One region of the Rhizobium sp. BK538 genome, then DNA from elsewhere that is predicted to be linked to it. Evidence: riboswitches for the same ligand, from Rfam matches in the RefSeq annotation. Region 1 holds a riboswitch; each other region holds the start of a gene.
The links. Region 1 has a riboswitch for thiamine pyrophosphate ahead of thiM (hydroxyethylthiazole kinase). Riboswitches for the same ligand answer to the same signal wherever they lie in the genome.
Positions count from the first base shown of each region.

Region 2: linked by a shared signal. The riboswitch ahead of thiB (thiamine ABC transporter substrate binding subunit) and the one ahead of thiM (hydroxyethylthiazole kinase) in region 1 are both predicted to bind thiamine pyrophosphate.
Region 3: linked by a shared signal. The riboswitch ahead of thiC (phosphomethylpyrimidine synthase ThiC) and the one ahead of thiM (hydroxyethylthiazole kinase) in region 1 are both predicted to bind thiamine pyrophosphate.

Region 1 is NZ_JACIFT010000009.1:162,002-171,577, forward strand. It holds gene thiD (bifunctional hydroxymethylpyrimidine kinase/phosphomethylpyrimidine kinase) at 1-596, opposite strand, end outside; gene thiE (thiamine phosphate synthase) at 593-1,228, opposite strand; gene thiM (hydroxyethylthiazole kinase) at 1,225-2,028, opposite strand; TPP riboswitch at 2,079-2,175, opposite strand; gene FHX09_RS13375 (MFS transporter) at 2,270-3,670, opposite strand; gene FHX09_RS13380 (LysR family transcriptional regulator) at 3,790-4,749, shown strand; gene FHX09_RS13385 (sugar kinase) at 4,760-5,728, opposite strand; gene FHX09_RS13390 (carbohydrate ABC transporter permease) at 5,743-6,558, opposite strand; gene FHX09_RS13395 (sugar ABC transporter permease) at 6,558-7,499, opposite strand; gene FHX09_RS13400 (sugar ABC transporter substrate-binding protein) at 7,499-8,830, opposite strand; gene FHX09_RS13405 (GntR family transcriptional regulator) at 8,883-9,560, opposite strand; gene FHX09_RS13410 (dihydrodipicolinate synthase family protein) at 9,566-9,576, opposite strand, start outside.
Region 2 is NZ_JACIFT010000007.1:184,276-193,851, reverse strand. It holds gene FHX09_RS10915 (MarR family transcriptional regulator) at 1-73, opposite strand, end outside; gene FHX09_RS10910 (MDR family MFS transporter) at 208-1,740, shown strand; TPP riboswitch at 1,801-1,912, shown strand; gene thiB (thiamine ABC transporter substrate binding subunit) at 1,957-2,979, shown strand; gene thiP (thiamine/thiamine pyrophosphate ABC transporter permease ThiP) at 2,979-4,613, shown strand; gene FHX09_RS10895 (ATP-binding cassette domain-containing protein) at 4,606-5,322, shown strand; gene FHX09_RS10890 (M48 family metalloprotease) at 5,570-7,114, shown strand; gene FHX09_RS10885 (RNA polymerase factor sigma-32) at 7,168-8,031, opposite strand; gene FHX09_RS10880 (CarD family transcriptional regulator) at 8,410-8,982, opposite strand; gene fdxA (ferredoxin FdxA) at 9,372-9,576, opposite strand, start outside.
Region 3 is NZ_JACIFT010000007.1:149,813-159,388, reverse strand. It holds gene FHX09_RS10765 (glucoamylase family protein) at 1-759, opposite strand, end outside; gene FHX09_RS10760 (thiamine phosphate synthase) at 881-1,504, opposite strand; gene FHX09_RS10755 (thiazole synthase) at 1,501-2,274, opposite strand; gene thiS (sulfur carrier protein ThiS) at 2,277-2,474, opposite strand; gene thiO (glycine oxidase ThiO) at 2,471-3,439, opposite strand; gene thiC (phosphomethylpyrimidine synthase ThiC) at 3,441-5,267, opposite strand; TPP riboswitch at 5,360-5,471, opposite strand; gene FHX09_RS10735 (FadR/GntR family transcriptional regulator) at 5,520-6,284, opposite strand; gene FHX09_RS10730 (four-carbon acid sugar kinase family protein) at 6,310-7,371, opposite strand; gene FHX09_RS10725 (oligopeptide/dipeptide ABC transporter ATP-binding protein) at 7,368-8,360, opposite strand; gene FHX09_RS10720 (ABC transporter ATP-binding protein) at 8,360-9,367, opposite strand; gene FHX09_RS10715 (ABC transporter permease) at 9,367-9,576, opposite strand, start outside.

The sequences.
Region 1 (9,576 bases):
GCTTCGAACCAGCTCAACCTCGAGGCTGTGGCCAGGACATCAGGGCTCTCCTGCCCAGGCAGATGGCCACCCTTGATCAACACGGCCTGCGGGCCCAATGCACGCAGGCTTTGCGCCTGATCAGCCATTTCCGCACGACTCTCAGCCGTAGGTCCATGCAGGAGTGCCGCAGCTTCGGGCAGGTTGGGGGTCAGCAGCGTCGCAAGCGGCAGCAGGCGCCGAGTAAGGACTTCGACCGCCGACAGATCAAGGAGGGAGGCGCCACCCTTGGCGACCATCACCGGATCAAGCACGATCGGTATACCTTTGTGCGGTTCGATTGCATCGGCGACGGCGCCGGCGATTTCGGCGTTCGCAATCATACCGATTTTGATCGCGTCAACGCGCACATCGGCAAAGACCGCCTTGATCTGGTCGGCAACGAAAGCGGCAGGAACCAGATGGACACCGGAAACACCCTGGCTGTTTTGCGCGGTCAGCGCGGTTAAAACTGCCATGCCGTAGACGCCACGGGCAGAGAACGCCTTCAAATCGGCCTGGATTCCGGCGCCGCCCGAGGGATCGGAGCCGGCGATGGAAAGAACGTTGCGGATCATCCGTGAACCTTTCGAATGTTTTCAGCGATGTCGCGGGTGGCAGCCTCTGGGTCAGGGGTGCCGCAGATCGCGGAGACGACCGCAAGACCGTCAGCGCCGGCCGCGAAGACAGCTCCGACATGATCCGCCTTCAAGCCGCCGATCGCGACGGCGGGAACGCGACAGATCCGCACCAGACGCGCGAGCCCGGCAAAACCAATCGGCTGTTTGTGGTCCGCCTTTGTCGGCGTCGCAAACACCGGGCCGATGCCGGCATAATCCACGATTGCCGGATCGACCGCCGCGGCCAGCGCCTCGGTCTCGACCGAGAGCCCAAGGATCATGTCGTGCCCAATCCGTGCGCGGGCAGTGGGTGCATCCATGTCCTGTTGCCCAATGTGAAGACCGTCGGCACCAATTGCGACCGCGGCCTCGACGTCATCGTTGACGATGAGCCGCGCACTGGTGCCAAAGAAAGCCGCCTTGAGCGCCCGCCCGGTCTCGATCATCCGGGCCGTATCCGCTTGCTTGTTGCGCAGTTGCACGACCGTCGCTCCGCCCGCGACTGCCGCCCGCGCCGTCTCCACCATGCCTAGGCGGGCGCAAAGGTCGGGATCGAGGACGAGGTAAAGTGAAAGATCGATGTTCTTCATGCACAGCGCAGCCGTGCGTGGCGATCGAGAAGTGAGGCGTCGAGCCCTGCAAGCGCGTCGAGGAACCGCCAGGAAAACGAGCCCGGGCCGTCCGCCTTGCTGGCCGCCGTTTCACCGGCAACAGCAAAGGTCGCGAGTGCCGCAACCGTTGCCTCGAAGGGTGCGTCGGGCCGAACCGCCACGAAGGCGCCCACAAGGCAGGTCAGCGAACACCCAAGCGCGGTCACCTGAGGCATCAACGCCGAGCCCCCCTCGATGCGCGCCGCCCGTTCGCCGTTGGTGACGAAATCAACAACGCCGGTCACTGCGACGGTCGCTCCGTGCACCCTTGCGAGCAGGCGTGCGGATTCCTCGGCCTGCTCGACACCGTCGCGGCTGTCCACGCCCTGGCCACGGCTTGCGCCGCCGGCAAGCGCGATGATTTCGGAGGCATTGCCGCGAATGACGGCGGGGCCGAGCTCCAGCAGCCGGTCCACAGCAGCACGACGAAACCCCGTGGCATAATGGGCGACCGGATCGAGAACCCATGGTTTTCCAGACTGACCGGCCGCGATGGCGGCCGTCTCCATGCCGCGCAGCCAGCCTGACGAAAGTGTACCGATATTGATTGTCAGCGCGCCAGCGATCGCGGCAAATTCGCCAGCCTCTTCTTGCGCATGCACCATGGCGGGAGAAGCACCAGCCGCCAGGAGCACATTGGCCGCGATGTTCATGGCAACGAAGTTGGTAATGCAATGGACGAGTGGCGGTCGCGCGCGCAAGTGGCTCAGCAACGTTCCCGGTGAGGTTTGGTCTGGCATGGTGCGCCTTTCAATCGGGGAGGAAAGGCGCGAGGACTTGCGCGGGAAGCTGGAAGTCCCGAGCGACTCCCTCCGCCGGCATTATCCGGTTCAGGTTCAAAGGGTGCTTCTCAGCCCACCATCAGGAGGGCGCCCCTGTCTCTCATTGGCTTGTTGTGGCAGAGAAGCACGCATCTGTCATCCATAAAATGGACACCGCCGGGCAAGAACCCGGCGACGTCGCGTGCGACGTGGTCAGGGACTATTCCGCTGCCTGATAGATGCTCCGGTCGATAAGAGACGATCTCGGGCCGAGTGCCGCAGCAAGTGTGACGAGGACCGAGAGGACGGCGACAAATGTGATGCCGGCAAAATACGGATCCCAGCCAAAACCGGAGGCCGCACCGAAGATCGCCGAAGCTGCCGCAAGGACGATACCGCCACCAATCTGGAAGGACGCGAACAACAGCCCGGATGCAAGCCCGGATTGGTCTTCGCCAACGTCGGAGAGGGCGGCAACCTGCACGGAGGGGTAGGTCATGGCATAACCCACACCGAGCGGGATCTGCGACAGCGCAACCAGCAAGATGGGGTTGATGTGGCCGACACTCAGGATCCAGAAGATATAGCTTATGGCCTGCAGCGCTACGCCGAGTGTCATCAGCCCGGTCGTACCGCGATTTTGCGCGATCGTGGCAAAACGTGGCGCCAGGAACATGACGCAGACGCCGCCGAAGGCAAAGGAGAAGCCGGTCGCAAAGGCCGACCAGCCGACCACGGTCTGATAGTAGAGGGTCGCGATAAACTGGAAGCCGACATAGACGCCCTGGAACAGCGCGGCAATGGCATTGGCGTGGGAAAGCTTTGCCCGCCGGAATATCGCAAGCGGTACCATCGGATCAGAATGGCGAGATTCGACGATGAGGAAGAGACCGATCAAAGCGGTGGCCGCCACCAGTGCTCCCCAGGTTGGCACTGCCTGCCAGCCCTCGGCCGCAGCATTGGTAATGCCAAAGACGAAAAGCAAAAGTCCAGGCGTGATCGTCATTGCGCCTGCCCAGTCGAACGTCGCACGCGGCCCGCTGCGACGTTGATCCGCTGGCAGGACGAAGGGAGCAATCGCCAGCGCGATGACGGCGACAGGCGCGCCCATGACAAGCGTTGCCCGCCAGCTGAAAACGGTCGCGGCCCCACCGAGCACCATGCCGAGGACGAAGCCGGTCGCGCCGGTAGAGGCAAAGACGCCAAGCGCTTTCGCACGGGCTGCCCCTTCGCCGAACACCGACAGGAGCAGGGCAAGGGCAGCCGGTGCTGTGAACGCCGCGGCAATGCCCTTTATCAAGCGAGCGGCAATCAAAGTCGGGCCGCTATCGACAAAACCGCCCGCAATACTGGCGGCAGCGAATATGCCGAGCGACCAGAGGAAGACGCGACGGTGGCCGAAGACGTCCGCGACGCGCCCGCCCAGCAGCAGGAACCCGCCATAGCCAAGCACGTAGGCGCTGACCGCCCATTGGAGGGATGTCGCTTTCATGCCGAGCTCGGCCTGGATCGCCGGAAGCGCGACGCCAATCGTGGATACGTCCATTGCATCGAGAAAGTTGGCAGCGCAGAGCAGCAGCAATGCTACGCTCGCTGTACCTGGAGAACGGGAGTTGGTCATGAATGATCGTTCCTTTCTGCCGACGCCATGGGAGGAAGATTGAGCGTCAGGGAACGAGAAAATGTACACCTACTGAACCTATTGCAAATTGATAGTAACCATGCCAGGTATTACTGAGAATGATGAATGATGCGATCCTCCGAAAGATAGACCTCAATCTCCTGCTGGCCTTCTCGGTATTGATGCAGGAGCGCAATGTCTCTCGTGCGGCCGAGCGGCTTCTCCTCGGTCAGCCGGGCCTGTCGGCCGCTTTGAAGCGGCTGCGAGAGACACTTGATGACGAACTGTTCGTGCGGGTAGGGCGAGGCCTGCAACCGACGGCGCGTGCCCTTGCCATTGCGCCTGCGATCGAGGATGCCTTGTCGGGGATCGAGCGCGCGATCCGGCCGCCTGATGCCTTCGATCCCAAGAGCTGGCAGGGCGAGTTCAAGATCGGCATGTGCGACAATCTGGAATCGGCTTTCTTCGGGCCGCTCGTCGCGCGCCTGCGTGAACTCTCACCGGGCGCACGGCTGATCGGTGTCGCTGCGGACAAGCATGATTCCGCCCGCATGCTCGACGACGGCGCTTATGATTTCAGCGTTGCGGTTCACGAGGATCCGGCATCCTGGCATGTTAGGCAACCGCTCTTCAGTCAGTGTTCGGTCTGCGTCTACGACCCCGTGCAAATGAAGCGAAAGGCACCCTTGACGCTGGAAGACTTCGTCAATGCCGCGCATGTCACCGTGTCCTTTGAAGGCAATACGGCAACGAATATCGACACAGTTCTTGCGAAGGTCGGTCTAAGCCGTCAGGTCGTCGCCACCGTGCCTCGCTTTTCGGCGTTGCCGCCAGCCCTGAGGGCAATGCCGGCGATCGCGACCATTCCGGAGTCGATCGCCCGCTGCATGGCACAGTTGCACGGCCTTGAAGTCTCGGCCCCGCCAATCGAGCTCCCCGCAGACCCGGTTACGATGCTCTACCGACGCGTTGATCACGCCGACGGCCGCTCGGTCTGGTTCCGCAAGCTGTTCGTCGAGGTCGTGGAAGGGGCGCTCAAGGCCTCCGGCTGCTCCATGACCGCCTCGAAGGCCGCTTGATACCAAAGGCTTACGCCGAATCCGGCGGCGCGGTGACATCGAGAGCCCTAGCCGGCCAGTTCAGTAGCGCAGCCGCAAGCTCTCTTCGATCGGGCGCCCCGAGGCGCCCTCCGAATTGCTGGCATTTGATGGCCGCCGCCATCGATGACGCGCGCATCACGTCCTCGATCGCCAAGCCCTCGGAAAGCGTCAGCGCGAAGGTTCCGTGAAAGATATCGCCTGCCGCCAGCGTATCGATGGCCGTGATACGCGGTGCTTCGAGATGGCGGATAGAGGCGCTGTCGTCATCGAACCAGTAGGAGCCTTTTTCCCCGAACGTCACACTGACGAAGGCTTGGCTGAAGCGCTCCTTCAGCAGACGGATCATCGATACCGCCTCCGCCGTCCCCGTGAGGCTTTCTGCGGCCGGCTGCGAAAAAACAATGTGGCTTGCGGCAGGCGCCAGTGTCTCGATCACTCCGACGGGCGCCACGTCACCATCGAGGATGGCAGGTATACCTGCTTCACCGGCAGCGAGCAGCGTCTGTAATGCAAGCTCTGGCCAGCGCACGTCGACCAGAACCGCATCGAATGCCGCGACATCGTCAGCCGTAACCGAATTGACGACCTGATGCAGCCGCGGATCGTAGAAGGGGATGATCAGGCGCTCGCCGCCGTCGTCAACCAGGATCGTCGACACGGCCGAGCGGGCGCCTGCCACGCGACGCATGCCACGGGTGTCTATGCCGCCTTCAGCGAGATCAGCGATGATGCGCTCGCCGGTCTCGTCGTCTCCGACGGCAGCCCAGAGGCTGGCCTTCCCGCCAAGCCTTGCAACCGCAAAGGCGGCGCTTGAGGCCATGCCTTCTGCAATCTGCAACATATCGTATGGCAGGACCTTGCCTTGCCCGGTCGGCATGACACGAACTCTAAAGAGCGTGTCGAGGAGCGCAGCGCCGATACACAGAACGTGCCTCGCCCGCTTCTGTCGCTCCTCCATCGCAATCGCAGACGTCACTTCACGGCACCTGCCGTCAGGCCGGCAACGATCTGCCGCTGTGCGAAGACTGTCAGGATCAACACCGGCAAGGTGACGATCAAGGCTGCCGCGGCAAGCGGACCCCAGCTCACCTGCTCGAACGACAGCATGTTGTAGACCGCAACGGGGAGCGTGCGCGTTTCGCGGCTGGCGAGGACGATGCCGAAGACGAAATTGTTCCACGAGAAGATGACCGACAGGATGAAGGCAACGACGATCCCCGGCCTTGCGATCGGCAGCGCCACCAATCGGAAGACCTGCCAGGGTGTTGCCCCGTCGATGCTTGCAGCTTCCTCCAGCTCCATCGGCGTCGTTTCGAAATAGCCGATCATGATCCAGACGACGATCGGGACGGTAACGACGAGATGGATGATGATCTGCGGCCACAGCGTGCCAAGCAGGTTCAGCCACTGGAACAGCAGGAAGAGCGGGATCAGGAAGGAAAGGCCGGGTGTCATGCGGGCAATCATGATCACGACAGCGGATTTCTCAGCCTTCAGACGGGCAATGCCATAACCGGCCGGCACGCCGATAACGAGCGCCAGGAGCGTCGCCGCCCCGGTGACCAGAACCGAATTCCATAGGTAAAGGAAGAAGTTGTTTTCCTTAAACACCTTGACGTAGTTCGACCAGGCGAAACGTTCAGGAATGAAGATCGGCGGATAGGCGCCGTTATCGATCTCGTACTTCAGGGACAATGAGATCATCCACAGGAAGAACAGGACCACCGGCGAGATCATCACCAGCGCCACGAAGAGAAGTCCGATGCGATCGAGTGCCTTGCGCTTCATCAGCGTGCCTCCCCATCGGACCAGTTGGCGCGCTGCTTGACCATCAAAAGGACGAAGGATAGCACCACGATGAGCACGAAGAATATAACGGCCATGGCCGAGCCGTATCCGATGTCGTAATAGGAAAAGGCCGTGTTGTAGAGATAGATGTTGATCGTCTCCGAGGCAGTGCCCGGTCCGCCCTGCGTCATCGCATAGATGATGTCGAAACTCTTGACCGCGTCGATGCTGCGAATGATGACGGCGATCATCAGGAACGGCGCGATCATCGGCAGCGTCAGGTATCGAAATTTCTGCCAGACATTGGCGCCATCGATTTCGGCGCTCTCGTAGGGTTCGCGCGGTACTGCCGCCAAGCCGCCAAGCACGATCAGCATGACGAGCGGTGTCCACTGCCAGGTTTCGACCAGCACCAGCGAGGGAATGACGCTTGTCTGATTGTAGATCCATTCCTGCGGACCGACACCAATATAGGAAAGCAGGTAGTTCAAGACACCAAGCTGCGGATGAAACATCATCGTCCAGACGAGCGCGATGGCGACGGGAGTCGCCATCATCGGCATCACGAATATTCCGCGCAGAATCCCGCGCAGTGGAAACTGAGCATCGAAGATGAGGGCCGCCAGCGTTCCCAGAAACAACGGGGCGACGACCGACAAGGTCGTGTAGAGCACGGTATGCCACAACGAGTCCCAAAAGCGCAGGTCAACGGCCAGGCGGAGGTAATTGTCCAACCCGGCAAAGACCTGCGCCTGGCCAAGTGTCCAACTGTTGACGCTCATCCACAGGGTAAAGACCCAGGGAAAAACGATGACAGCCGCCACGACGACCAGGGCGGGAATGACGAAAGGCCAATAATTGGGAGCAAACCGGCCCGGTTTGCTCCTCTGCTTTGCCTTGGCCTTGACCGCGGTTGCGGTTTCCATGCTCACCGAAGCCATTATCCCTCGCTTCGTGCCAGGACCGGCTCGAACTGAGCTGTGGCAGTCTTCAGCTCCGTGGCTGGATCGGCGCCGCCGATCATGTTGGTGAGGCCGACGCCATAGATGTCGCGGAACTCGGTGACCGGGATGATGATTGGCAGGGCGAGCTGCGACACTTTCGCCGAACCCGCGACAGCGTCCAGCCACGCAGGCGGCATCTTCACGCCTTCGCGCACCTTCTGATCCTCAAGGACCGATTGGCGGAACGGAACACCGGCGCCGGCCTGAAGCAGGCGCGCACCCATGTCATGGGAAATCGCCCACTGGCAGAAGAGATATGCGGCTTCCTTCTTCTGGCTTGCTGCCACGACGCCGAGACCATCTCCTGTGGTTGCAGCCGCCTGCGCCTTCGGTCCCTTCGGCATGATGCCGTATCCGACCTGGCCAACGACACGCGACTTTTCCGGGTTCTCGATCGGCGGCGCAAAACCCACGCCATCAAGCCACATGCCGATCTTGCCCTGCAGGAAGGCCGATTGGGCTTCGGCCCAATTGAAGCCGGACACACCGGGAGGAGCCGCCTTGGTCATCAGGCGCTGGTAGAGCTTGGCCGCTTCAACGGCCTCCACAGAATTGGTGCGCAGCTTGCCGTCCGGCCCAAGCGGGCTCGATCCGTAGCCGAGCAGCAGCGTCGTCCAAACCGGGGTATTGGCATTCTTGAGACCACGGGCGACGAAGCCATAGGTGTTGGTCGAGGGATCTGTCAGTGCCTCGGCAGCACTTGCCAGTTCTTCGAACGTGGTTGGGTAAGAAACGCCCTTCTTCTCGAAGAGTGCCTTGTTCCAGTAAACGATCCAGTAGTCGACCGAGAAGGGCAGGGAGCGCAGGACGCCATCGGAATCCTTGGCGAAGGTCATGCCGGCCTCGGCAAAGTCGCTTTCGACCAGCGACGGATCGGTGAGGGAAGGATCCTTCAGGAAGCCGCTGATATCGGCAAGCCAGCCGCCCTTTTCGAACTGTCGTTTCTGGACGTGATAGCTCATATGCACGACGTCGAAACTCGGCTTGCCCGAGCTCAATTCGATCGTGGTCTTCTGGCGCTGCTGCTGCTCCGGCGTCGCCTCGGCATTGACCTTGATGCCCGTTAGCTCTTCGAACTCGGGAATGTACTTGATGAGCGTCTCGCTGCGCGGGCTCTTAACCAGGTTGACTTCCAGCGTCGTGCCGGCAAAGCGCTTCCAGTCGACCGCTGCCGATGCCGATCGAATGCCCATGAGGCTGCTGGCACCGAGGGCTGCGGTACCGGCGAGAAAGCCGCGCCGGGTGGGATTCAGGAATGATGATGGCATGTAACTCCTCCTCTTGTTGCCGCCGATCTCCTCATCGCCGGCTTGTTGTCGACTAGATCTTCAGCGCGCGATCCCTCGCGTGGTTGATGTGGGCGGCGAGGTTGTTGACCGCATCCTCGGCCGACCGCCTTTCGATCGCCTCCAGAACCTTCAAATGCTCTCCCATGACCGGGCCAACACGTCCATCGATGCGGAAGCGCTCCTGACTGATCAAGCGCATCTTGATTGAATTAACCCGGTAGGCGTTGGAAATGATCGTATTGCCAAGCGCGTCGATAAACGCGTCATGCATGCCCCAGTCGACAGCTTGAGCACGCACTTCCAGCTCATGGGAGGCGTCGCCATTGGCAATGGCGTCGGCGATATCGCGATGCTGCTTCAAGAGCTCAGCGATCGCCTCATCGGACGCGGAGCGCGTGAAGAGTGCGACCGCCTCCTTCTCCAGGAATAGCCGAAGCTGGAAAGCCTCGCGAATGAGGTTGAGATCGATATGAGCGATCTGCAGGCCGCGCTGCGGGACCGTTTTGATCAGCCCTTCCGCCTCAAGCCGCGGGATAAGTTCACGGATCGCCGCAAGCGTCAGTCCGGTCAGTTCGACAAGGCGACGCTGGGAGACGAACTGACCGGGACGCACGTCGCGAGCCAGCAGGTGGCGTGTGAAGCTCTCATACGCCTTTTCCCGCAGCGTCGGCTGCTCGTCCATTCCGTCCATTGCCTCCCCCTCGTACATGGCGCCTATGCTGCTT
Region 2 (9,576 bases), on a different contig from region 1:
TGCGGGTCATGCTTTGGCCAATACGCAGAATACCTGGGTCGTCGGTCGCAGCGTCTGGGTCGATCAGGTTCATCAAGCTCTCTTTCATTCCGGAAATATAGCATGCCCCATCTCAATTGAGAATATGCCAAAGTCAATAACATGACATTGACAATTATATGCTAATAGCACATAACGTAGTCAACGCATCACCTGGAACGACGCTTCATGGACACCCAAATTGCCGCGGCGCCGCTTGTGACGGATCATCGTCGGCGGTTCATCCTCTTCCTTTTTCTAATGGCAGCCATGTTCATGGCGACACTCGACAACCAGATCGTCGCAACGGCTCTGCCGACAATCGTCGGTGAGTTCGGCCACCTCGAGCGATTCAGCTGGGTCGGCTCGGCCTATCTGCTCGCCGTGAGCGCGGTGATGCCGCTTTACGGCAAGCTCGGCGATCTCTTCGGCCGCAAGTATGTGATGATGGCCGCGATCATGATTTTCACCATCGGCTCCGCCGTCTGCGGACTGGCCATATCCATGAACACGCTGATTGCAGCCCGCGTGTTGCAGGGGCTTGGCGGAGGCGGCATCATGGTATCGATCTTCGCCGTTAACGCCGACCTGTTCGAGCCTCGCGAACGTGCGCGGTACCAAAGCTATTCCAGCCTTGTGCTGATGGCATCCGGTGCGATCGGGCCTGTCCTCGGTGGTGCGATGAGCGATCTCTTCGGCTGGCGGTCGATCTTCCTCGTCAACGTTCCGATTGGCTTCGTCGTGCTTGTCGGTCTGGTGCTCATGCTGCCTTACCGGAAGCCGAACCGCCGTCCGAAGATCGACTATGCCGGAGCCTTGCTGCTCGCCTGGACGACGGCGAGCTTCGTGCTGGCTGCCGATGGCGCTCAGCTCTTCGGTTCGCTGGTGGCCCCGCAGAACCTTGTCATCATGGCACTCGGCGTTGCTGCAGTCATCGGATGGATTCGCGTCGAGCGCCGCGCCGCCGAGCCAATTGTTCCGCTGTCGCTGTTCCGCAATTCCACGTTCAGCCTGTTGCTTGTTATGTCGATCATGAGCGGCGCGATCGGCATCGGCATGGTCAATTATTTCGCGCTGTTCCTGCAGACGACGACTGGTCTTTCACCCTCGGCGGCCGGCGCGTTCTTCATTCTTTTGACCGGCGGCATCGTTTGCGGGTCGCTTTCTGCGGGCCGTATCATCTCCATCACCGGGCGCTACAAGCCGTTTGCCGTAGCAAGCCTGACCTGCAGTGCCATCGCATTCGTGCTGCTCACTCAGGTTCATGCGGGAACGCCGGTCCTGCTGATCGGAGCAGTGATGGCCCTCCACGGCTTCGGCGTCGGCCTTGCGCAACAGGTGCCGGTCATCGGCGTTCAGAATGCGGCTCCAGCGCGCGACGTCGGCGCCGCAACGGGATCGGTGACGCTGTCGCGCATGGGCGGCGCATCGATTGCTATCTCGATTTACGGCGCGATCGTTGGCTCACAGCTCGGCAAGACGGGACTGTCCATTCCCGGCGTAACTGACATCGAGCAGCTGACGCCGAAAATGCTGGTGGCTTTGCCGGAGTCGACACGTCAGGCGGTGGCCGACGCCTATGCCAATGCGTTCACACCGCTTTTCATGGCGTCCTGCGCGATCGCGCTCATTGGCCTTTGCGCCGCCTTGATGCTGAAACCGACGCAGCTGCCGCGCGCGGCCGAGGTGCGGCCGGCAGCCAGCACCGAAGCAGCGGAATAAATGCCAGTGGCGGGCTAAGGCCGCCACTTGCAAGACACCAAGCGTGGCGATACATCTGCAAACGCTCTAACGGGGTGCCCGTGCCCATTCGGTGCGCGGCTGAGAGGCTGAAAGCCAACCCGCGGAACCTGATCCGGCTAACACCGGCGGAGGGATTAGACGCGTGACATCTGGCACCGCCCTTTTCCCCTTCAAGCAAACCAGAGGAGAGGTGCCATGTTCAAATTCACAAGCTGTTTGCTGTTTGCCACGGCCTTTGTCGCGACTGTCGGCCTTGCCGGCCCAGGCGCACGGGCGGCAGACAAGACGCTCACCGTATACACCTATGAGAGCTTCACATCGGAATGGGGTCCGGGGCCGAAGGTCAAGGAAGCATTCGAGAAGACCTGCGGCTGCAGCGTCAATTTCGTCAGTGTGGCTGATGGCGTGGCGCTGTTGTCGCGCCTCAAGCTCGAAGGCACTGGTACGAAGGCAGATGTCGTGCTCGGCCTGGACACGAACCTGACCACGGAAGCGAAGGCAACCGGCCTGTTCGATGCGAGTGGTGTCGACGTCAGTGCACTCAAAGTGCCCGGGGACTACAAGGACGATGTATTCGTGCCCTATGATTATGGCCACTTCGCCGTCATCTACGACACCCGGACGATCAAAAATCCGCCGCAGAGCATGAAGGATCTGGTCGAAGGAGACCCTTCGCAAAAGATCGTCATTGAGGACCCGCGCACCTCGACACCCGGGCTCGGTCTCTTGCTGTGGGTAAAGTCCGTCTACGGCGATAAGGCGCCTGAGGCTTGGGCAAAACTCAAAAAGCGGGTGTTGACGGTAACGCCCGGCTGGTCCGAGGCTTATGGACTTTTCACCAAGGGTGAGGCGCCGATGGTGTTCTCCTACACGACCTCGCCTGCCTACCACATGGTTGCGGAAAATACGGACCGCTATCAGGCGGCTGCATTCTCAGAGGGCCACTACATACAGATCGAAGTGGCGGGCCTGCTTAAGAATGCGCCGGACAAAGAGCTTGCGCGCGATTTCCTGAAATTCATGGTGACGCCGGGCTTCCAGGATACCATTCCGACCAACAACTGGATGATGCCGGTTTCGGCGACGTCGCAACCGCTGCCCGATGCGTTCGGCAAGCTCGTGAATCCGTCAAAGACCTTTCTGATGAGCTCGGAGGAAGTCGCGGAGAACCGCAAAGCCTGGATCGATGAGTGGCTGGCTGCCATGAGCATGAATTGATGCTTTTGACCAAGGCGGAGATGCGGCGGGTGATGTTGGGCGGGGCGCTAAGCCTTGCCGGCATTGCCGTTTTCGTCGGCCTTGCGGTCTTCGCCTTGCTTCTCTCGAGCGGTGCTTCGTCCATTCTGGCGGCGGTGCTTGAACCGTACATCCTGCGGGTCCTGCGTTTCACCTTGCTGCAGGCCTTGCTCTCGACGCTGCTATCGATCGCTTTTGCGATTCCCGTCGCTCAGGCCTTGGCGCGCCAGCAGCATTTCCCCGGACGCATGTGGATCATTCGGCTGATGGCTGTGCCGATGGGCCTGCCTGTTCTGATCGGGGCGCTCGGGTTGGTCGGTATCTGGGGGCGGCAGGGCCTTATGAACGCGCTGCTGCTCAAGCTCGGCATGGCGGAACCGATCAGCATCTACGGGCTTTCCGGGATCCTGTTGGCGCATATCTTCTTTAACATGCCGCTGGCTTGCCGCTTGATGCTGGCGGCATTAGAGCGCGTGCCAGCGGAATACTGGTTGATGGCGAGTGGTCTCGGCATGCGGCCTGGCTCGATTTTCCGCTTCATTGAATGGCCGGTTCTGCGTTCGGTCATTCCCGGTATCGCCGGTCTGATCTTCATGCTGTGCGCCACGAGTTTCACGCTGGTGCTGACGCTGGGTGGTGGGCCAGCCGCGACGACCGTCGAGGTTGCCATCTATCAATCGCTGCGTTTTGATTTCGACCCTGGCCGGGCCGTCGTTCTTTCCCTACTGCAAATTGTCCTTACATCGGTGATCCTTGGGGCGCTGTCGTTTCTTCCTGCGCCTGGGGATGAGGGGATGACGGCCGGCAAGGCTCTCAGGCGGCCGGATGGCGGGTTGCCGGGTGCACGGCTTGCGGATGGCGGCGTCCTACTGCTCGCCGCCCTGTTCCTCGGTCTACCTTTGATGTCGGTGCTTCTGGCTGGCCTTCGGTCTGATCTCATGAAGCTCCTGCGCGAACGCATCTTCTGGCAGTCGGCTGCAACCAGCCTTGCCATTTCGATCTCTGCGGCCATCCTCGCCTTGCTGATCTCGATGACGTTGGTGAGTGCGCGCCGGGCGGCGCTTCTCCGGCGCTCCGGGGCTACGGGCGCAGGAGCGTTCTTTGCCGCCATGGGTGGCGCGTCGTCATTGGTGTTGCTCGTGCCGCCGATCGTCCTTGCGACGGGCTGGTTCCTTGCGCTGAGAGGTTTCGGCGACGTGAGCGCCGTCGCTCCGCTGCTGATTGTCGCCATCAACGCCTTGATGTCTTTGCCCTTTGTGATGCGTGTCCTCGAGCCGGCGTTCATCGTTCATAAGCGCCGCACACAAAAACTTGCGGCGAGCCTCGGTATCATGGGTTGGGTGCAACTACGTCTGATCGATATGCCAGCCCTGTTCAAGCCGGTGCTCACGGCATTTTCGTTTGCAATGGCGCTGTCGCTCGGCGATCTCGGCGCCGTCGCGCTGTTCGGCTCGGACAGTTTCGTCACGTTGCCTTGGCTCGTCTATAGCCGCATGGGTAGCTATCGGACGAACGATGCGGATGGGCTGGCATTGATCCTTGGCATCGTCTGCCTGCTGCTCACGATCGCCGGCACTATGGGCCCCGCGCGCCGGGAGGTGGCTGTCCATGGGTGATCCTCAGTTCGCGATCGAAGTGCACGATGTCGGCCTCCAACTTGGCACGCAAGACTTTCACTTCGATTGCCGTCTTCCCGCCGGCGCCGTGATTGCCGTGACGGGTGCGTCCGGAGCCGGCAAGTCGACCTTCCTGAATTTGCTCGCCGGCTTCGACACGGCTGCCCAAGGGCGCGTTCTGATCGCGGGAAAAGATGTGACCGACGAGTACCCTGCGCGACGACCCGTCTCCCTCATCTTTCAGGACAACAATCTGTTTGCGCATCTCGATATTTTCACCAACATTGGCCTGGGTATTGAGCCAGCGATGAAACTCTCGACTGCCGATCGCCGATCGATCACGTCTTCGCTTGAAAAGGTGGGGCTCGCCGGTTTCGAGCGGAGAATGCCGGGGACGCTATCCGGCGGGGAGCGACAACGGGTGGCCTTCGCGCGCGCGCTTGTTCGCAATCGTCCGGTGCTCCTACTTGACGAGCCATTCGCGGCACTTGACCCCGGCTTGCGAATTGGAATGGCAGCGCTGCTGCTCGATATGCATCGCGAGACCGGCAATACCGTCGTCGTCGTTTCTCATGATCCGGATGAAGTCAAACGCATCGCAGATTTCGGCCTTTTTATCGAGGACGGCAGGATCGTCGTGGCGGCTCCGATTGATGAGTTTCTGGGCCACGAGGATCACGCTGGATTGACGCAATTTCTCCATAGTTGACGAATCTGGCGGTCGCAACGGCACTTTCGCCATAATTTGAGGCGACCGAGGAAACTCCAAAGCACGTTAGGCTTGCTAAAATACAACGGCGCCACATTTAGTCAGAGTCTCGCTATGCAACCGATGCGGAAATCAGTTACAGCAAAGACTTGTGTCCCCGATTGTGCAGTGCAAGAGCGGGGACGGACGCCTGTTGAATCACCATGAGACCGACCGGGTCGCGGAAGCGGACCGGCCGACAAGCAAGATGACTTGGAGAGCCAGACTGGACAGCATGACGACGTGGAAATTCCCCGCGCCTTCCAGTGATGTGCTCTCGTCTGCGTGCCGTCTGGCGCGACGAGTGTCGTTCGTGTGTGCAACGAGCGTGGCGCTGTACGGCTGCCAGTCCATCCTTGAACAATCCTACCAGCCGAGCGTTGCACCGTCCTCCAGTCCGCAGATCGTCGATGAAGTGCAGAAGAACGATCCGCGCGCTGCCATGGGCGCCCGTGAGCATCCACGTATCGTTGCGAGCTATGGCGGTGAGTACAACGATGCAAAGACCGAACGCCTAGTTGCCCGCATCGCGGGCGCACTGACGGCTGTTTCCGAGAATCCCAGCCAGTCCTATCGCATCACTATCCTGAACTCGCCGGCCATCAACGCCTTTGCACTGCCCGGCGGCTATCTCTATGTAACGCGCGGCTTGCTGGCGCTTGCCAACGACGCTTCCGAGGTCGCTGCGGTCCTCTCGCATGAGATGGGCCATGTCACAGCAAATCATGGCATCGAACGGCAGAAGCGCGAGGAAGCTGAGGTCATCGCCAGCCGCGTCGTGGCCGAGGTGCTGTCCAGCGATATTGCCGGAAAGCAGGCCCTGGCACGCGGCAAGCTCCGATTGGCTGCTTTTTCGCGGCAACAGGAACTGCAGGCGGACGTGATCGGCGTGCGCATGCTCGGTGAAGCGGGCTACGATCCTTATGCGGCTGCGCGGTTCTTGGATTCGATGGCCGCCTACAGCCGCTTCATGTCGGTCGATCCCGAGGCGGATCAGAGCCTCGACTTCCTGTCCAGCCACCCGAATTCGGCGCAGCGCATCGAACTTGCGCGCGACCATGCCCGTGCGTTTGGCCAGGAAGGCAAGGTTGGTGACACGGGCAGGGACTATTATCTCGATGGAATCGACGGCCTGCTTTACGGTGACAGCCCGGAGGAAGGCTATGTCCGCGGTCAGACCTTCCTGCATGGCGGGCTTGGTATCCGCTTCGACGTACCACCTGATTTCAAGATCGACAACAAGGTCGAGGCGGTCATGGCGACCGGCCCGGGTGATGTCGCGATCCGTTTCGATGGCGTCGCGGATAATCAGAGCCAGAGCCTGACCAACTATATCTCCAGCGGCTGGGTTACCGGCCTTGATCCGTCCACCATCCAGCAGGTCACGGTCAACGGGATGGAAGCCGCAACGGCGCGAGCGAGTGCAGATCGCTGGGACTTCGACGTCACCGTTATCCGCAACAATGCGCAGATCTTCCGGTTCCTGACGGCCGTGCCGAAGGGGAGTCCGACGCTGCAGCAGACGGCCGACGTATTGCGGGCAAGCTTCCGCCGAATGACGCCGGAGGAGACTGCGTCGCTGAAGCCTTTGCGCGTCAGGGTAGTCAAAGTACGACCGGGCGAAAATATCACGACGCTTGCTGCGCGGATGATGGGCACGGATCGAAAGCTTGATCTCTTCAAGCTTATCAACGCCTTGCCGACGGGTGCTTCCGTTTCTCCGGGCGACCGCGTCAAGATTATCGCTGAATAAAAAGAGGCCCGGCTTTCACCGGGCCAGTTCCATCACTGGGGGAGTAAGCTCTTTCAGGCCGATGCGGCCATATAGGGGTCAGCGCTGACCAGCGCGCTGCGGAGTTTTTCCATTGCCCGGCTTTCGATTTGCCGGACGCGCTCCTTGGAAATACCGAGGTCGGCGCCGAGTTCCTCAAGCGTAGCGCCGTCTTCCGCGAGTCTGCGGGCGCTGATGATCTTCATTTCCCGCTCATTGAGGTGTTTCAGGGCAGAAGCGAGCCAATTGCGTCGGCGCTCGCCGTCGATCATGTTTGATACCTGTTCGTCCGGGAGCGGCTCATCGCTGACGAGGAAATCCATCTTCTCGGCACTGTCGGCATCGCCTGAAACCGAGGGTGCTTGAAGCGAGGCGTCGTTGCTTGAAAGCCTTGCATCCATCGTCTGGACGTCGGAGAGGCTAACGCCGAGAGCGGCGGCGATTTCCTGGTGGATGGACTGGAGAGTGAGCTGTGTGTCACCCCTGGCGAGCTTGGCGCGCAGCCGACGAAGATTGAAGAAAAGGGCCTTCTGAGCAGAACTCGTACCGCCGCGGACAATCGACCAGTTGCGAAGGATGTAATCCTGGATGGATGCACGGATCCACCAGCTTGCATAGGTGGAGAAGCGGACATCACGCTCGGGCTCGAAGCGTGCTGCGGCCTCCAGCAGCCCGACGTAGCCCTCCTGCACGAGGTCGCTCATCGGTAGACCGAAATTACGAAATTTTCCCGCCATTGAGATAACGAGACGCATGTGGGCCATGGCGATCTGATTGCGGGCGCCACGGTCATCATTGTTTTTCCAGCGGATTGCGAGATCGTGTTCCTCTTCGCGAGCAAGGTAGGGAGCCGCCATGGCGATTTTAATCATGCGCCGGTCTGCTGACATGTTCTTCATATCGGTCTCCTGAATTCAGGCGTCACGCCAAAAAAAGGGCAAAGAATGCTTGCTTCCGGACATTGCTGCCCAGACCAAATTCATGTCTTGAACGTATAAAGGCCCCGAACTCTGGACGTTTCCAGATGGGGCCCTAGCTTAGGGTTATGCGCCGGTAGTACGGCCGGGTAGGACCAGTTTCTTCAAGTTGCCGGATAGGCAGAACGTGGAAGGCATGATCCGCTCCTCATCGAACGTTTACAGGAATGCGAGCGTTCGAGGGTGATGTCAGTTCCCGACGCGGTCCGCAGCTACATCCCTAAAACGCGCCAGGATGGAAAAAGTTCCAATAAAAAACCCGGCGCGAGGCCGGGTTTTTTTTCAAGAAAAACAAGGAGCTTATGCAGCTTCGTCCTGAGATTCGTCTTCTTCGATTGCCTTGCCGCGCTTCGGACCCTTGTTGAGGTTGGTCTCTACGAGACGGACGGCTTCGGTTTCCGACATCTTGTTCACGGCAGCGATTTCGCGTGCCATGCGGTCAAGCGCAGCTTCATAAAGCTGACGTTCGGAATAGGATTGTTCCGGCTGGTTTTCGGCGCGATAGAGATCGCGGACAACTTCAGCGATGGAAATGAGGTCGCCGGAATTGATCTTGGCATCGTATTCCTGGGCGCGACGGGACCACATGGTACGCTTGACGCGCGCCTTGCCCTGCACAACCTTCAATGCACGCTCGACGAAATCGGTTTCGGATAGCTTACGCATGCCGATGCTCATGGCCTTGGCGACCGGCACTTTCAGGCGCATCTTGTCCTTCTCGAAATCGATAACGAAAAGTTCAAGCTTCATGCCTGCTACTTCTTGCTCTTCGATGGCGCTGATGGTACCGACGCCGTGTGCGGGGTACACGATCGATTCACCGGTCTTGAAGCCGTGACGTGCGGAAGAAGGTTTTTTCTGCTGGGTCGTCATTCTATTCAAACACTCCCTGTTACGCTTCCGGCTGCAGCCGGAGCCGGGTCAGTCAGGCCCGGATGAGACGGTCAGATCCGTCGGGTGACTTACTTCTGGTCCCACCGGACAAAAGCAAACATATCCATGCGCACAAGCTTGGAACCTCACGGCTCAAGGCGTTGATATGTCACGGAAACCGCGTTTTTGGATTTGTTTTGCTTTCGTGGTGGTTTGGGCATGCTTCATGCCGCAAAATGGATCAGTGTCAGAAAGCTATCACAAAAATATGAGGAAATCAATAATTTACTGTGCCTGAGTCATGCGCGCAACACATGACACCCATATGCCGCAGACACACTTCAAGCGTTTTCCAGCTCACTGAACCCGGTTTCAGACCTACCGGAGGATCAGTCGCCCGCTCCGGGCTTCTCCGAGAAATACTTCTCGAACTTGCCGGTTTCGCCATCCAGTTCCTTCGCTTCGGGCATGGCATCCTTCTTGACCGTGATGTTCGGCCAGATGCTGGCATACTCGGCGTTGATCTTGAGCCACTTGTCGAGGCCCGGCTCCGTGTCCGGTTTGATTGCCTCGGCGGGACATTCCGGCTCACAA
Region 3 (9,576 bases), on a different contig from region 1:
CATCGCCTTGTCCTGGATTCCGCGGAAATCAATCCAGGCATGCGAGAAAAAGTGAATGAAGAGCGGGCCGGCATAGACATAAGGTTGGTCGCCGAACAGCATCCAGGAGTAGCTTGCGGTAAAAGCATCGTAGCTCGACGTCGGGATCGGATGCGTCGGGGAAGCCAGCGCCAGCGTATAAAGCAGGATCGCTTCGTCGTAGCCCTGCCAGCGCCAGCGCAGGAAGCCACTGCCCGGCTTCCAGCCCATGCAAATGGTCTGGCCTTTGTTCAGCGCCCAGTGCCAGTCGATTCTCTCGTAAACCAAGTTCGCGAGCCTGCGGATCTCCGTCTCGGCTTCGGTATTGCGATCAAAATAGGCCGCGGCCGTCAACATGCCTGCAACCAGAAGCGTGGTGTCGATGGTTGACAGCTCGCTGTTCCAGGCCCGATGGCCGGTGTCCATATGCAGAAAGTGATAGAAGAAGCCGCGATAGCCGATCGCATGCCGCTCACGACCTTGGTGACCGTTGGCAAAGAAGCAAAGCGTCTTCAGCGTGTACTCGATCGCGTCGGAGCGCTGCATCCAGCCACGCTCGACAGCGACGGGATAGGACGACAGGGAAAAGCCGACCGCGGCGATGCTGCAGGGAACACCCGCGATGGACGTGTCCGCGACCAGCCCGTTGTCGGGATTGTAGTGCTTCGGGAAATAATTGAATGCGCCTTGCTGAAGCCTGTCGATCAGCGCGACATCCGTTTCCTCGGTCCGTTGTAACATACGTGCCAAGCCCAACTTGTTATTCAGCCCCGACACCAACATGGCGAAGCGTCGTGTGCAATTCAATGATTTTTGGAGGGACAAAAGCACGCGGGGCCGCCATCTCGGCCGCCGCGTGCGGTTATGCGCCGGTAAACACTGTCCGCCGGGACGCCGTGGCGTGAAGCCATTGCCTCGTTCGCGCCTCCGGATCAGCGCTCAGCGTAATGTCAGTAACGACAGCAGCGCTATCTGCTCCATGGGCGAAGACGGTCTCGATGCGATCGGCGTTCAACCCGCCGATGGCAACGAGTGGCAGGGCGCCCACTCGCGCCTTCCATATGCGGAGGCGTTCCGGTCCTTGCGGCGACCATTTCATCTGCTTGAGAATGGTCGGATAGATCGGGCCGAGCGCGATATAATCCGGCTTTGCCGCCATCGCTGTATCGAGTTCAGCATCGTCGTGGGTTGACAGCCCGAGCTTCAAGCCGGCGGCACGAATGGTGCCGAGATCGGCCGCTTCCAGATCCTCCTGACCGAGGTGGACGAAATCGCATCCTTCCTCAACGGCAAGCTGCCAGTAGTCGTTGATGATCAGCTGACAGCCATGCACAGCGCAAATTGTCTTTGCTGTTCGGATTTCGGCGCGCAGCTCGACCGCTGTTTTATTTTTGATCCGTAACTGCACAAGCTTGACGCCGAGCGGCACCAGCCGCGCAATCCACTCGGCACTATCGACGATGAGATAAAAGGGATCGAGCTTCATGCGAATACGGCCTTTCCGATGATCGGTGTCGACGGAACCGCGACATCGCGCGGCTCCAGCATGCCGGCACCGAAGGCCTCGTGGCCCGATTCGATCGCCTTGGCGAATGCACTGGCCATGGCAACCGGGTGGCCGGCGCCGGCAACGGCGGTGTTCAAGAGGACGGCGTCGAAGCCGAGCTCCATGACGGTTGCCGCGTGCGATGGCCGACCGATGCCGGCGTCAATGATGAGCGGAACGTCCGGGAAATGTGCGCGCATGGAGCGCAGCGCCGTGAGGTTCAGCGGCCCCGCGGCACTGCCGATTGGGGCACACCAGGGCATCAATACGCGGCAACCCGCTTCGAGCAGCTTCTCCGCCACCACGAGGTCGTCGGTCGTGTAAGGAAAGATCTGAAAGCCGTCGGCTGAAAGAATGCGTGCGGCCTCCACCAGGCCGAAAACATCGGGCTGAAGCGTATCGTGATTGCCGATCACTTCCAGCTTGATCCAATTGGTGCCGAACAGTTCGCGTGCCATCTTAGCCGTCAGCACGGCCTCGGAGACCCCATGGCAGCCGGCTGTGTTCGGCAGAATCCGAACGCCGAGCGCCCTGATCATCTCGAAGAAGGTACCGCCATTTCGCCCACCGGCTGTCTCGCGGCGCAGGGAGATAGTGACGATCTCCGTTTTCGATCGCTTCACGGCCTCCGCGAGGATCGCCGGTGAGGGATATCGTGCGGTACCGAGAAGCAGGCGAGAGGAGACTTCGGTGTCGTAAAGCTTAAGCATGGTCAGCCCCCCTGCATCGGCGACAGGATTTCGATCCGATCGTTGTCGTTGAGTGCGTGGTCGGCACGATCCTCGCGGTGGACGATTTCGCCGTTGACGGCAGTCGCCAGCCAGTCGCCTTCGTATTCCATCAGCGTCAGCAGTTCGGACAGCGTTGGTGCAATGAGGTCGTGATGCTCGCCGTTGACGATCAGTTTCATCGGCTTTTTCCTCCTGGTTCAGTTCTGGAGAAGACAAGGTCCGCAGCGTCCTGGGCCATTGCGGGCGCCAGCAGGAAGCCATGGCGATAGAGGCCGTTGAGCACGACCGCATCATGCTCGAGGACCACGCGGGGAAAATTGTCGGCAAATGCCGGGCGGATGCCGACGCCGGTTTCGACGACGGCAGCGTCCGCGAAGGCGGGATGCACTGCATAGGCGGCGTTCAGCAGCTCCATCATCGAACGCGCCGAGATCGGACCGCCGAACTCCGTCTCGATCATGGTGGCGCCCACCATGAAGAGGCCATCTCCACGCGGAACGACATAAACGGGGAAGCGGGGATGCAGCAGGCGAACGGGTCTGGCGAGGGTAACTTCGCGGGTTTCCAGATAGAGCATTTCGCCGCGAACGCCGCGAAGTCCGCTCGTTTGCCCGATTCGTGCTGCGCCCGTGCAGTCCACGATGTCGTCGTAGTCGGTATGTTCGGTGACTTGCTCGATGAATGCGACACGCCGGGCGAGGAGCTTTTCTCGCAGCAGACCCAACACGCGCCTTGGATCGAGATGTCCTTCCAACGCGAAGAACAGGGCCCGCCTGAAGCGCCCGGCAAAAGCCGGCTCCAACGCGGCGATTTGCTCTTCGCCCAACCATTCATGGCCGCTGGTGCGACCGGCAAACCGATCGAGTTCGCTTTGGTCGCGCGCGGGAGCAACGACCAGCGTTCCGTTTCGGTGTACCTCGCCCGACAGCATCGTGTCCCACCGGTCGATGGCATCGCGGCCGCGCAGCAAGACGGCTTCGTCCCCGCTTTCACGCTCACACCAGGGCGCGAGCATGCCGCCCGCGAGCCAGGAGGCTGCTTGGCTAGAGCTTGGATCCGCAACGGTGACGTCGACACCACGAAGACTGAGTTCGTGCGCGACCGCGAGGCCGGCAACGCCGGCCCCTTTGACTAGGACATGCATCTCAGTCACGCGACCCTTGGGTGGCGTCGATCGGCATATAGAGATCGCCGCCCTCGCGGTATTTCGCCGCCATGGCGTCGAGCCCTTCCTTCTGCGCCTCGGCGCGGATGTCGTGCGAGATCCGCATCGAGCAGAACTTCGGGCCGCACATGGAGCAGAAGTGCGCCACCTTGTGCGCTTCCTTCGGCAGTGTCTCGTCGTGGAAGCTGCGGGCTGTCTCGGGATCCAGCGACAGGTTGAACTGATCCTCCCAGCGGAATTCGAAGCGGGCGCGCGACAGTGCGTCGTCGCGCAATTGAGCTGCCGGGTGTCCCTTGGCGAGATCGGCGGCATGAGCGGCGATCTTGTAGGTGATGACACCGGTTTTGACGTCGTTGCGGTCGGGGAGACCCAGGTGCTCCTTCGGGGTGACGTAGCAGAGCATCGCCGTCCCGAACCAGCCGATCATAGCAGCACCGATGCCGGAGGTGATGTGATCGTAGCCCGGTGCGATGTCGGTGGTCAGCGGCCCCAGCGTATAAAACGGTGCTTCGCCGCAAACGGCGAGCTGCTTATCCATGTTTTCCTTGATCTTGTGCATCGGCACGTGGCCGGGGCCTTCGATCATCACCTGGCAGTCCTTAGCCCAGGCGATCTTCGTCAGTTCGCCGAGGGTTTCCAGTTCGGCGAATTGCGCGGCGTCGTTGGCATCGGCAATTGAACCCGGACGCAGGCCGTCGCCGAGCGAGAACGAGACGTCATAGGCGCGGCAGATGTCGCAGATTTCCTCGAAGTGCTCATAGAGGAAGCTCTCGCGGTGGTGATGAAGACACCACTTGGCCATGATCGAGCCGCCACGCGAGACGATGCCGGTGACGCGGTTGACGGTCAGCGGGATGTAGTGAAGCCGCACCCCGGCATGGATCGTGAAGTAGTCGACGCCCTGCTCCGCCTGTTCGATGAGGGTGTCTCGATAGACTTCCCAGGTCAGGTTCTCGGCAATGCCCTCGACCTTCTCCAGTGCCTGATAGAGGGGAACGGTGCCGATCGGCAGTGGAGAGTTGCGAATGATCCATTCGCGAATGTTGTGGATGTTGCGGCCGGTGGAAAGATCCATGACGGTATCGGCGCCCCAGCGTGCCGCCCAGACCATCTTCTCGACCTCTTCGGCCATGGAAGAGGTGACGGCGGAGTTGCCGATATTGGCGTTGATCTTCACCAGAAAGTTCCGGCCGATGATCATCGGTTCGGATTCGGGGTGATTGATGTTGGCGGGAATGATCGCACGACCGGCAGCCACTTCCTGCCGGATGAATTCCGGGGTGACGTAATCCGGAATCCGAGCGCCGAAGCTCTCGCCATCGCGCGTGATGGCTTCCGCCTGTGCCTTGCGGCCGAGATTTTCGCGGATCGCGATGAACTCCATCTCGGGCGTGATGATGCCGGCGCGGGCATAGGCGAGCTGGGTGACGGCCTTGCCGTCCTTTGCGCGGAGCGGCTGGCGCTTGGCAGGAAATTCCGGCGTCAGCCGTTCGCCACTGGCAAAGCCGTTATCCTCAGGGCGCACCTGGCGGCCCTGATAGGCTTCGACATCGCCGCGAGCGAGGACCCAATTGCGACGCGGTTCCGGAAGCCCTTGCTCGATGCTGATGTCAGCACCTTCGACCGTATAGATGCCTGAGGAATCATAGACCGTGACCGGCGGTTCCCCTGATGTCGGGTGGACGCTGATTTCGCGCATCGGCACGCGGATGTCGGCGTGAATTTCCCCCGGAATGTAGATTTTCCGAGAGGCCGGCAATGGGCCTGTCGTAACGGCCGGGGTGATGTTCTTTGCGGCAATATTCATGGTTGAGGCTCCAAGTTTTAGGTTTGGAGACCCAGTCCTCAGCCGGAATGATGAAAAGACGCCGACACGGATTCCACGCGAGAATCCAATGCCTTCGAGCGCTTGCACCGTCCCTACGCCAGTATGAACTGGATCAGGTTCAACGGGTCACTGCGCACGATAGCAGTATCTCAGCCCCCTGCCGGGACCCCCCTGGTGAATGTGAAAAGGTTAGAGCCAGAGCAGCCGAGCTGTCAAGCCGACTGCCGCAGCCTACATCGAAAGGTCCAGCGCACGGCCTTCGAAGAGGCGGTTCTGCGACCCCTCGAGATGCGCCTTCATCAGCGCCCGCGCATCTTCCGCGCGGCCTTCGACGATAGCGAGGTAAATCTTGTTGTGCTCCTCATAGACTTGCTCAAGGCCTTGACGCGGACCAAGGAGCGATAGGCCGTGAAGGTGCATGCCGACCGCGATATGCGCCTTCAGGGCATCGATCGAGGCCGTGTAGTAGTGATTGTTGGCAGCTTCCGTGACCGCACGATGGAACGTGAAGTCGGCGTCGGTGCGATGAAGCTGGTGGCTGGTTGCCTCACGCAGATCGGCTAGCGCTGCGGCAATCTTCTGAATCGCCGCCTCGTCACGGCGCTTGGCGGCAAAGTAGGCGGCCGCGGGCTCGATCGTCAGGCGAAACTCATAGCAGCGCTGGATGTCGGCGATCGTCTTGACCGGCGAATAGGAAAGCTGCGCCGTTGGTGAGCCGTGGGCGCTGACAAAGGTACCGGCTCCTTGCCTGGCATAGACGATCCCCTGATCGCGCAACCGTGCCAACGCGTCGCGCACGATGGGGCGCGAGACACCAAGCATCGATGCAAGCTCGTGCTCACCAGGCAGGCGTGAATCTGGCGGATAGTTTCCCGAGCGAATACGCTCCTGCAATTGGTCGAAGACCCGATCGACCAGCTTGACGGCCTTGCCGCGCTCCGGCTTAGCCGCAGGCGCCGCTTGCGCATTCGCCGATACACCGTTTGCTTCGTCCACTTTCATTCTCCCCGCCGGCATTGTCTTATGCCGCCTGATTCTGTGCAATCAGTCTTACCAAACTATCAGAACTACCGAAGCCCCCGGACTTAACCGCGCATCGGAAACGCAGGCCATCTGACGTTACGACGTCAAACCAGGGAATACCCGCCTCGATTTCGCCCTGTGGCCTCAGGACTCGAATTCCGAGTGCGTGAAACACTGCCAACGCCGTATCGCCGCCGCCGACCACCAGCATTTCCGGGCGCATCATCTCTATGACCGATTTTACGCCTTTCGCGAAGCGGTCGGCAACTGCTGCAGCTTCGCCGGTGATTTCGCCCGTGCACCGCAAAAGTATTGGTAGGCCAAATCGTTCCTCGTACGTCAACGCTCCCATGGGCGCATCGATGGTTGACGTCAAAGCGCCGGAAACTTGCAACTTGGTCATCTGCTCTGTCGTGATCGGATCGCGGGAGCCGAAAGCGAAGACAGTCCGGCTCGATGCGGCAAAAGGTTTGCTTGCCCTGTTCGGTTGGCCGATCTTGCGGGCAAGTGCAGCTCCGATACCGCGGGCGCCGACGGCAAGGGTCGTCTTCCAGTCGTAAGCGCCAACCACCCGGTCGAGATCGCTGTGCGTTTCAGCATCGCGGACGATCACTTGGCCGTTATTTGCCTCGAAAAGTTCGACAATCGGTAGCGGCTTGTCGACACCACGACCGACGACGTGACCGTTGCGGGTCAAACGCTCTTGATCGGGAATGGCTGGTGCCACCACGATTGCCCCGTGACCGAAGACGGCAGTCAAAGCTTCGCTTTCTGCCGCAACATTCCCCTTAAGCCGGGAGTCGATCTTTTTCAGAACGATTTGAGGTGAGGCGGCAAGAAGGGCCTTCGCCGCAGCGCTGACCTTCCTTGCCGCTTCCTCCTCCGGGAGAGCTCTTGAAGCCGTGTTGACCACCACGACCTCGCAATCGGTCGCAAGCGTTTCCGATATGGCCCCGACGTCGATCGCGACAGCGACGGAAAGTCCGGCGTCGAAGAAGGGGGTTCCCGTGTCGAGCGCGCCGGTCAAATCGTCAGCGATGATCGCGACCTTTAGCATCATGCGGTCTGTCCTGCGTTGACAGCGTGGCAGGCGACAAGATGGCCAGGCTTGGCTTCCTTCCATTCCGGCACAACCTTGCTGCACACGTCCATGGCGATTGGGCACCGCGAATGGAAGCGACAGCCGCTCGGCGGATTGAGCGGGCTCGGCACGTCGCCTTGCAGGATCTGGCGCTTGCGCGTGCGTTCCAGTTCCGGATCGGTTTCGGGAACGGCGGAGAGCAGAGCCTTGGTGTAGGGGTGCAGCGGGTTTTCGAACAGCTCCTCGCGCGTCGCGAGCTCCGCCAGGCGGCCGAGATACATGACGCCGACACGGGTACTGATATGGCGCACGACGGCCAGGTCATGGGCGATGAACAGGTAGGTCAGGCCATACTTCTCTTGCAGATCGAGCAGCAGGTTGATGATCTGCGCTTGGATCGAGACGTCGAGCGCCGAGATTGCCTCGTCGCAGACGATGAACTTCGGCCGGCAGGCGAGCGCGCGGGCAATGACGACACGCTGGCGCTGGCCGCCGGAAAGCTCGTGCGGATAGCGCTGGGCGAAACGCGTGGGCAGGCCGACGTCGGTCAGGAGTGAGGCGACCCTGTCCTTCAGCTCCGCCTTGGTGCAGAGCTTGTGGAAGAGGATCGGTTCACCGATCGCCTCACCGATCGTCATACGCGGGTTGAGCGTGGAATAGGGATCCTGAAAGACAATCTGCAGGTCGCGGCGGAACGGCCGCATCTGTTTCTCATCCAGCGTCGCCAGATCCTGCCCCTTGTAGACGACCTTGCCGCTGGTCGCCTTGTAAAGGTTGAGGATGGTAAAGCCGGTCGTCGACTTGCCGCAGCCGGATTCGCCGACGAGGCTCAGCGTCTCGCCTTCCATGATGTCGAGATTGACGTTGTCGAGCGCATAGACGGTCGCAGCACGCTCGCCGAAGGCGCCGAGCTTGACGTGGAAATGCTTGACGAGGTTTTCGACCTTGAGCAGCGGTTGGGCACCCATCACGCGGCCTCCTGCATTTTCTGGACGACGAAGCAGGCGGCCCGGTGATTGCCGGCGCCCGCCAGCGGCTCGAGCTTCGGTACTCGCTCGTGGCAAATCGCTTCCGCCAGCGGACAGCGCGGCGCAAACGGACAGCCCTTCGGGCGACGACCCGGCTCCGGCGGCGTGCCGCCGATCGAGGAGAGCCGGCTTGCCGGCGCATCCGACAGCTTCGGAATCGAGGCTAGCAGACCACGCGTGTAGGGGTGGCTCGGTCGGGCGTAGAGTTCATCGACCGGCGCGTCTTCCACCACTGTTCCGGCATAAAGCACGGCAACGCGATCGACGAGGCCGGCAATCAAAGCCAGATCGTGGGTGATCCAGACGACCGACATGCCGAGTTTGGCGCGCAGGTCCTTCACCAGATCGACGATCTGCGCCTGGATGGTGACGTCGAGCGCGGTCGTCGGTTCGTCGGCAATCAGCAGTTTCGGATTGCAGGCAAGGCCGATGGCGATCATCACGCGCTGGCGCATGCCGCCGGAGAGTTCGTGCGGATAGGCCCGCAGCCGCTCTTCGGGGCCGGGAATGCCGACGAGGCGCAGCAGTTCGACGGCGCGGACGCGAGCCTCTGCCTTCCTCATCCCGCGGTGATAGATCAACGGCTCGCAGATCTGGTCGCCGATGTGCATGACCGGGTTGAGCGAGGTCATCGGATCCTGGAAGACGAAGCCGATATCGCCGCCGCGCACCTTGCGCAGTTCCTTGTTTGACATCTTCTGCAAGTCATTGCCGTCGAAGCTCGCAGAACCCTTGGTCACCTTGATCTTGTTCGGCAGCAGCCGCATCAGGCTCAGCATGGTCAGGCTCTTGCCGCAGCCGGATTCGCCGACGACGCCGAGGGTTTCACCTCTGTTGACGTGAAGGTCGATGCCATCGACCACGACCGCCGGGCCATTTCTTCCATCGATCTCGACCGTCAGGCCGCGAACATCCAGCAGTTTTTCATTGGATCGGGTGGTGCTCATCACTTAGCTCCCCGCGGATTGAGTGCGTCGTTGAGGCCATCGCCGAGGAAGCTGAAGGCGACAGAGGCAAGGCCGAGAACGGCTGCCGGTGCGGCCAGAAGATGCGGATAATGCTGCCAGACACGCAAGCCGTCGGAGATCATGTTACCCCAGCTTGGGGTCGGTGGATTGACGCCTACGCCGAGGAAGCTGAAGGCGCTTTCCAGGAC